One region of the Pseudodesulfovibrio sp. JC047 genome, then DNA from elsewhere that is predicted to be linked to it. Evidence: predicted binding sites of a transcription regulator. Region 1 holds the regulator's gene; the other holds the start of a gene.
The links. Region 1 encodes sigma-54, which starts transcription at its own class of promoters, with help from an activator protein. Its sites were predicted from a motif close to CTGGCACGGNNNNTGCTT; they were not measured.
Positions count from the first base shown of each region.

Region 1 (4,372 bases):
CAAAGTTGATTTTATCAAAAATGGATGGGCAGCAGTTTTTAATCCCACCGAAGCGGTTCGGGAAAAGAAAAAAGCCATAGGATATTCCAATATCAAATTCTTGGAGCCAGTTGAAGAGACCGTGCTGTCTCAGGTTGAAAAACAACAACAGGCTCAAACCGTTTCTTCCACGGAAAAAGGAGAGGGTAAGGTCAAGGCCCCCGTTGTCGCGGCACCTCGGGAAGATGCCTCAAAAATTGGAATCGATCCAAGCAAAATGCCGGTCAAAATTACTTCTGACCGGATGACGTATGACGAGACCGGAAAGGTTGTTTCGTTTGTGGGGAATGTTGTTGCCGAGCATGGACAACTTACGTTGTGGGCCGATTCCTTGTCTGCATATCTTTCTTCCAAAACCGGCAAGAAATTGACCGCGGACAGTGTTGATCGCATCATTGCAGAGGGAAATGTCAAAGCCAAGAAAGGTACATCGGAAGGTACCTGTGGCAAACTCACGTATTTTGTCACAGAACAAATGTTGCAAATGGAGCAGAACCCTTTGTTGCAGGACGGTCCTAATAGTCTGACCGGCGAAATTATCAAATTTGATATCAAAGACAATCGATCTGAAGTGGTGGGTGGAACCGGGCAACGGGTCAAGGCTATTTTCATGACACCTGGCAACATGAAGGTGCAATAAATGGAAAAAGGACTCCGGGCGACAAATCTTTCCAAACGGTATGGCCAAAAAGAGGTCGTGCACGGCATCAATCTGGAGCTGAATCCTCAAGAGGTTGTAGGGCTACTCGGTCCGAATGGCGCGGGAAAGACAACGACATTCTATATGCTTGTGGGCATTGTCGAGCCAAATACCGGCAATGTGACTTTGAGCGGCATAGATTTGACGGAAAAACCGCTTCATGAACGGGCTCGAATGGGAGTGAGTTATCTTCCACAGGAAAGTTCCATTTTCAAAAAGCTAACTGTCCGACAAAATTTGGAAATCATCCTTGAACAGACTTCATTGTCTGCCAAAAAGCAAATGGCCCGGGCCAATGAATTGATGGAGATGTTTACCATCACGAAATTGGCCGATCAGGCTGCCATGTTTTTGTCTGGTGGAGAACGTCGTCGGCTTGAGATTGCACGGGCTTTGATTCTTGATCCACAATTTATCCTTTTGGATGAACCGTTTGCAGGGATTGACCCCATCGCGGTCATTGATATTCAAGAAATTATTTCAGTCTTGAAAAGTATGGGAATCGGTATTCTGATTTCCGATCATAACGTGCGTGAGACGTTGAACATTTGTGACAGGGCATACCTTGTGTATGAAGGCAATGTTATTCTTGAAGGATCGCCTGAAGAAATTGTTCAAAACAGTCGTGCACGACAGATTTATCTTGGCGAGGACTTCAGCCTGTAATTCCCGCGTTTCAACTTTTACGCTTTCTCGATTTACAGTGTACCCAATCGTTGGTACACTTTTTCATGCTATTTCAATGCCACTATATAATGAATAGTAACGGCAGGTTATAACAATCTCCTTGCTTCGTTGTCGTAGGTGTGACATACTTAAATCAGAATCATAAAGGGAGAACCGGAACCTGCTTTGAACCCGGTGGATCAAACAAGACTCTATTAGCCTTTCGAGAAATACATTATGGGATTGGAACTTAGACAACAACTCAAGCTTTCTCAGCAATTGGTCATGACACCACAGTTGCAGCAGGCCATTAAATTGCTGCAACTCTCTCGTCTGGAGTTGCTTGAAACTGTTCAGCAGGAACTTCTGGAAAATCCTTTTCTTGATGAAAAGGAAACGGAAGCTGATGTTGCTGATGCGTCGGAAACGTTGACCGAATCCCAGGCTGAAGAAGAGTTGGTTCGTAATGCCGACTGGGAAAATTACCTGGGAGAATTTTCCAGCACTTCAAAACAGGCCACTGGTCGCGACGCCGAAATCCCCGAAGAAGGGATGTCTTTCGAGGCTCGTCTCGCTTCGAAGCCCTCTCTTGAGGGGCATATCAATTGGCAAATGCGGCTTTCCAATTTTACCGAACAGGAAATTGCGATCGGTGAAATGATTCTCGGTAATCTTGATTCAAATGGTTATTTGCAGGCCTCCACCGAGGATCTGCAATCCATGGTTGACGCGTCCAGCGAAGACATTGAATCAACCATTCTTCGGATCCAACGACTTGATCCTGTCGGGGTCGCTTCACGAACGCCACAGGAATGTCTGTTAGTTCAGATGGATGTCTTAGGATATGACGATCCCGTTCTTGTTTCGCTTGTCACCGACCATTTGGAAGATCTCGAAAAGAATCGGTATAAGCCTTTGGCTCGTAAATTCAAGATTTCCATGGAAGATCTCAAGTCCTATCTGGATTTAATGCAAACGCTTGACCCTATGCCCGGGACCAATTTTTCCAGCACCGAGCCGCATTATGTCAGCCCGGATGTCTTCGTGTACAAGTATGGTGACGATTTCATCATCATTTTGAATGAAGACGGATTGCCACGATTACAGATGAACGCCTTTTATATGGATTCCATGAAAGGGGCCGCACACAAAGAAAAAGAATATTTTCAAGAAAAAATGCGGTCTGCCGCATGGCTGATGAAAAGTCTGTACCAGCGTCAGAGAACATTGTACAAAGTGGTTGAGAGTATTGTCGGTTTTCAACGAGATTTTTTTGAAGAAGGCGTGACAAAACTCAAACCATTGATCCTCAAGGAGGTCGCCGAAGATATCGAGATGCATGAATCCACCGTGAGCCGGATTACCACGAGTAAGTATGTTTCGACTCCACATGGCATTTATGAGCTGAAGTTTTTTTTCAACTCAGCCTTGGATTTGGACGATGGGTCACAAGTGGGTTCAGAGAGCGTCAAGGCGCTCATCAAGAAAATGATTGCAGATGAAGACTCGAAAAAACCTTTAAGCGATGAACGGATTGGTGATATTCTCAAGGAAGAACTCGAGGTTAATATCGCCCGACGCACTGTTGCAAAATACCGTTCCGCCATGGGCATTCCGTCTTCTTCAAAACGCAAGCAGTATTTCTAATCCTGTTTGCCGCACTCAAAACAAGGAGGCAACGTATGAACATCAGCTTCACTTTCAAGAACTTTGAGCCGTCCGATCATCTCAAAGGATACGCTAAGAAGCGGTTTGAAAAGGTAGCACGATACGTTTCCGATTCGGAAGCCGATTTGCAGGTCAACCTGCTGGTCGATAAATTTCGCCACAAGGCGGACGTCATTTTGAACTCGGATCGCATTCATATCTCCGCGTATGAAGCTTCGGAAGACATGTATTCCACCATTGACATGGTGTTGGACAAGTTGGAAGCTCAGCTGCGGAAGATGCGTGAAAAAATGAAAAGTCGCTCGAAAAAGGGCCGTGGAAACAAGATGGTCCACATGAATGTCCTTTCTTATGAGGATATGCCGAGTGATTCTGCGCCCACCATTGTCGGTACTGACGAATATGTTCCGAAACCGATGTCTGTTGATGAAGCCGCCATGCAACTCGATGCGCTTGAAAATGAATTCCTGGTGTTCCGTAATGCCGAAACTGAAGGCCTTAATGTCATCTATAAACGAAAAAATGGCGATTATGGTCTTATTGATCCTGGGTACTAGAAAATGAAACTTGGTGATTACCTGGCGAAGGACTGTGTCCTTCCCGAAATAGTATCCGAAACACGATCGGATACCTTGAAAGAACTTATCGCCCCCTTGGGCGCAAAATATCCAGAGATGGACACGGACCTCGCGGTTCGTGTCCTTCTCGAACGTGAAAAGCTGGGGACCACCGGCATTGGTGATGGCATTGCCATCCCTCATGGCAAAGTGGATGGCCTCGATGCCATGCATGTTATTGTGGGTCGAAGTCTCAAGGGAGTCGAATATGATGCCCTTGACCAGAAGCCATGTACCATCTTTTTCCTTGTTCTTGCCCCGGAAGAAGCCGTGGGCATTCACCTGCGAGTTCTTGCGCAAATTTCTCGGTTGTTGAAAGACGAGACGTTTCGTCGTTCTTTTTTAGAAGCCGAAGGACGTGACGAGTTGTGGGGACTGCTTAAAAGTGTTTAATCCAAAAAGGACTTCTTCGTGACGCCTTCCAATCCTTTTCCCGTTATCATTGTGACCGGGCTTTCCGGTTCGGGGAAAAGCACAGCCCTCAATGTATTTGAGGATCTGGGCTTTTTCTGTATTGATGGCTTGCCCTCGAAAATTTCGCCAAAGATTGCGGATCTTATTCTCAAATTCGATTCGCAATATCGTGGCTTGGCTCTCGGCATGGATTTGCGGCAGTTTGAATTCGTCGATGGATGGGACCAAGTCTTGGATGATTTCAGGGAACTTGGCATTACTCCACAGG
Region 1 is NZ_WUEH01000008.1:120,005-124,376, reverse strand. It holds gene lptA (lipopolysaccharide transport periplasmic protein LptA) at 1-679, shown strand, start outside; gene lptB (LPS export ABC transporter ATP-binding protein) at 680-1,405, shown strand; gene rpoN (RNA polymerase factor sigma-54) at 1,643-3,052, shown strand; gene raiA (ribosome-associated translation inhibitor RaiA) at 3,088-3,630, shown strand; gene GO013_RS07180 (PTS sugar transporter subunit IIA) at 3,634-4,083, shown strand; gene rapZ (RNase adapter RapZ) at 4,102-4,372, shown strand, end outside.

Region 2 (4,372 bases), on a different contig from region 1:
GGCATGTGCAGCCAACCCTTCAGCCAGATGGGCGTTTGCATTGTTGCGAACAAAAGTCGCGGCCATACGGATACAATTTATTACCGCCAACTCATTGGATTTTCCATGAGCAACGATGACAATATCCTTCAACCCAAGCAATGGCGCACCACCGTATTCCGCATAATCAACGACTTTCTTGAATCGCTTAAATGCACGAAAAGACAGGAGTGTTCCGAGTTTGGAGAGCCAACTCGACTTCAACTCATCCTTGAGAATATGGCTCAGAGACCGGGCCAATCCTTCGGACAATTTCAGGGCCACGTTGCCAACAAATCCATCACAGACAACGACATCGACTTCGCCGGTGAAAATATCACGGCCTTCGACATTTCCGATGAAACGAAGTTCGGATTTCCGTAACAGGTCAAAGGCTTCACGCACAGCAGCGTTTCCTTTGCCCTCTTCCTCGCCGATGGACAAAATGCCAACAGACGGGTCCTTCATTTCCAGAACATATCGAGCAAAGACGTCGGCCATCAGACCGAATTGTGCAAGGTGTTGCGGTTTGGAATCGACATTGGCTCCCACATCAATGAGAATCACAGGATCCTTCTCCGTGGGGAGTATCCCGGCAAGAGCCGGACGCAAAACCCCTTTGATACGGCCAAGGATAAACATGCCACAGGCAACAGAAGCACCTGAATTTCCAGCAGAAACAACGCCATCAGCTTCGCCATTCTTAACCAGGCGGCATGCCACCTGAATGGACGAATCTTTTTTGCGTCGCAACGCATCCGCAGGCTTATCGTCCATTTCCACAACTTGTGAAGCATGGACGATTGAAATATCCAGCCCGGCGGTATTCAAATCGGCAAGCTCCCGCTCAATGAGCGGCTGATCGCCAACAAGGACAACAGCAACACCTTCGCGTGCGGCTTCAACCGCAGCGGGTACAACAATTCGAGGGCCATAATCGCCCCCCATGGCATCCACGGCTATCCGTGGAGCCTTGATGGAATCAATGCTAGGCATCGTCGTTGCTGACTACCTGACGGCCCTTATAGGTGCCACAGGCGGCGCAAACGCGATGGGGCAGAGTGGGCTCGCCGCACTCGCAGTAAATAACGTTCGGAGCGGCGACCTTATCATGGGAACGACGCATACCCTTACGGGACTTGGATGTCTTTTTCTTGGGGACTGCCATGGTGTATACCTCTTACTCTTTATTTTTGATCTGCTCCTCACTTCGGATAGCCTGGCTATCCAAGCAAGGGGGGTTACTTTATCTTCAAGTTGCGGAAAACCGCAAGTCTTTCGTCGCCTTCTTCCGGCTCACATTCGCATTCGGACGTATTCAAGTCCTTGCCACAACCAGGACAAATACCCTTACAATCCTTTGAACACAGCGGTTTAAACGGCAGTGCAACGGCGAATTCTTCCCAGAGCACGGAGCCTAAATCAAGCTGCAATTGACCATTTTCCTCACGAATGCGTGGCTCTTCGTCATATTCCTCATCGGGAAGCTGCTCGAAGGCATCAAACGTTGCGTCAATGGGCAATTCGAAAAAAGCGGCACAACGATCACAGCGAATATTCACGGACCCTTTCAAGGTTCCACGAACAAGCACGCCCTTATCGGATTGCGGCAAAAGGGAATACATCGCCACCAGATCCTTCCCTGGCTTGACAGGCATGGAAAACTCTTTCCACCCCGCACGCCACAGCGTCTGGTCGTCATAGGTGAACTCTCTGCCGTCATCGGCACTATCACTTATTGGTATCCATAATTCAAACATAATATTCTCCATCCGAAGGCATTATGGCCCACTGGACAACCGCTGCTTCCTATATGGTAACAAATTCCCCTGTCAAGGAAAAAAAACCTTGCCATTTGCCTGAAGGCTCGGTAATGAATCTCTCCCGCTGCTTGGGGAAGCTACCAACTCCGAGCTATGAGCAACGAACTAAATTGAACTATTTCATTTGAATACATTAGGAGGTCGCAATGTCACAGGTTTGCGATATTTGTGGAAAAGGCCCTCAGAGCGGCAACAACGTCAGTCACTCACACATTAAAACAAAACGTCGCTTCATGCCCAACCTGCAGAAGGTTCGTCATCAGCTCGAGTCCGGACAGGTCGTCAGCATCAAAGTCTGCACCCGCTGCATCCGTAACGGTGCGGTGGTCAAGCCTGTTGCTCGCAAAAAAACCGACGCCTAAGTCCGTTTAGATTTTTTAGCTAGTAAAAGCTATGCTGCCACCGAATTGCCGGTGGCAGCTTTTTTGCGTTCATTGACTGAGCACTGCATCCTCTCATTCCCAGGTGCTGACCAGTGCAAAAGAATGCGCACTCCACTGCACAAAGCACTGAAACTTGCACATATTTTTACGTTGGAATTCCATTAACCCACTGTTTTTTCGACATATATATTTTTGGCACGGTATGTGCTTTGCTTTTTAAAAAGCACGAACGAGGTACTCACATGGAATTTTTCAGCACAATAGGGAATTGGTGTAGCAACGCAGGGTTCTGGCACAGCGGCGGACACGGTGCCGGAGGATGGATGCCCTTCCATTTTGGCGGCATCCTCCCGCTCATCATTATCGGACTTATCATCTATTTCACGGTCCGCATGTTTCGAAAACCTGCCACACACACCGGTCCAGATGATCCCGAGACTATTCTGAAACGCCGTTACGCAGCCGGAGAAATCTCTGTGACAGATTATGAGACCATGAAAAAGAATCTGTAAAGTTCACCACGACAATACTCCTCCTCCCCATAACAAAGCCCCCACCGTTCTCTCTCCCGGTGGGGGCTTTTCTCATGCCATTGTCAGCCCCCGACGGGGCTAGTCTCGCGGGAAGCGGTTCAATGTGACCGCTTATTGAACGTCCCAGGTTGCACCTTGCGGGGTATCCTTGACTTCAACATTCATTGCGGCGAGTTCGTCGCGGATGGCGTCGGATTTTTCGAAATCCTTGTCCTTACGGGCCTGTTGCCGGGCATCCAAGAGGGCGTTCACCTTCATCGGATCAATGCCGGTACGGGCGGCGCGGTTATCACGCAACTCGGTCAAAAATTCAACGGGTTCCCGTTCGAGAATTCCAAGGACCTGACCCCAATTGGCCACGTCGGTCTTGATACGGGTAAAAAACTCGCGTCCACCTTCGGATTTACGAAGCGTCTTGTCCTCGATGACACGGCCAGCCAGACGGATGGCGGAAAAGATATGGCCCATCGCACCAGCAGTGTTCAGATCGTCTTCCATGGCCTCGTCAAAGTGGGTTTCGATCTGGGCAAGCTCGCTGACAAGCTCTTCAGGGAACGGCGATTTTTTCCACTTGGATTTGGTCAATTCCGTATCGACCTGCGCAAGCGCGGAATAAATGCGCTTGATGCCTTTCTCGGCTTCTTCCAAAGCCTCAAAAGAGAAATCAAGCGGGCTGCGATAGTGCATGGTCAGCAGGAAATAACGCAGTGTTTCCGCAAGAAATTTATCGAGAATATCACGAATGGTGAAAAAATTGCCAAGAGATTTGGACATCTTTTCCGAATTGATTTGGACAAACCCATTATGCACCCAATAATTGGCAAAGGGTTTGCCGGTATCGGCCTCGGACTGCGCCACTTCATTCTCATGGTGGGGAAACGACAAATCCTGACCACCACCATGAATATCAAGCGGCAGCGGGGAATATTTTTCGGACATGGCGGAACATTCCAGATGCCAACCGGGTCGGCCCAGCCCCCATGGGGATTCCCAGGACGGCTCGCCGGGTTTTGCGCTCTTCCACAAAGCAAAATCGAGCGGATCAAGCTTTTCGTCACCCGGATCAATACGTGCGCCGGATTCGAGTTCGTCGATATTACGACCGGACAGCTTGCCGTATCCTTCAAAGGAACGGACCTTGAAATACACATCCCCGGACGGCGTGGCATAGGCATGTCCCTTGCTGATGAGCCGTTCGGTCAAGGCGATCATCTCGGGAATATGCTCAGTGCATTTGGGTTCCACATCAGGACGCAACACCGACAATTTGTCCATGTCCACGTAAAATTCGCCAATGAACTTTTCCGCAATCTCAGCCGCTTCCTTTCCGACCTCATTCGCACGCTTGATGATTTTGTCATCAATATCCGTAAAGTTGCGAATGAAATTGACGGAATATCCCTTCCGCTTGAGATACCGATACAACACGTCGAAAACCACGCTGGAGCGGGCGTGACCGATGTGACAGAGATCATATGCCGTGATGCCGCAGACGTACATATTGACGTCATTGCCGTTCGCCGGGATGAATTCCTCTTTCTGTCGTTTCAGCGTATTGTACAGTCTCATTGAATTACTCCATTCTTATTCATTTGAAATAATTTATATTTTATTA
Region 2 is NZ_WUEH01000006.1:87,695-92,066, reverse strand. It holds gene plsX (phosphate acyltransferase PlsX) at 1-996, opposite strand, end outside; gene rpmF (50S ribosomal protein L32) at 1,007-1,186, opposite strand; gene GO013_RS05490 (DUF177 domain-containing protein) at 1,260-1,778, opposite strand; gene rpmB (50S ribosomal protein L28) at 1,988-2,203, shown strand; gene GO013_RS05480 (SHOCT domain-containing protein) at 2,467-2,736, shown strand; gene cysS (cysteine--tRNA ligase) at 2,869-4,326, opposite strand; gene GO013_RS05470 (hypothetical protein) at 4,370-4,372, opposite strand, start outside.
Region 2: a site for sigma-54 is predicted at 2,417-2,434, ahead of GO013_RS05480 (SHOCT domain-containing protein). Genes of this name have one in related genera too.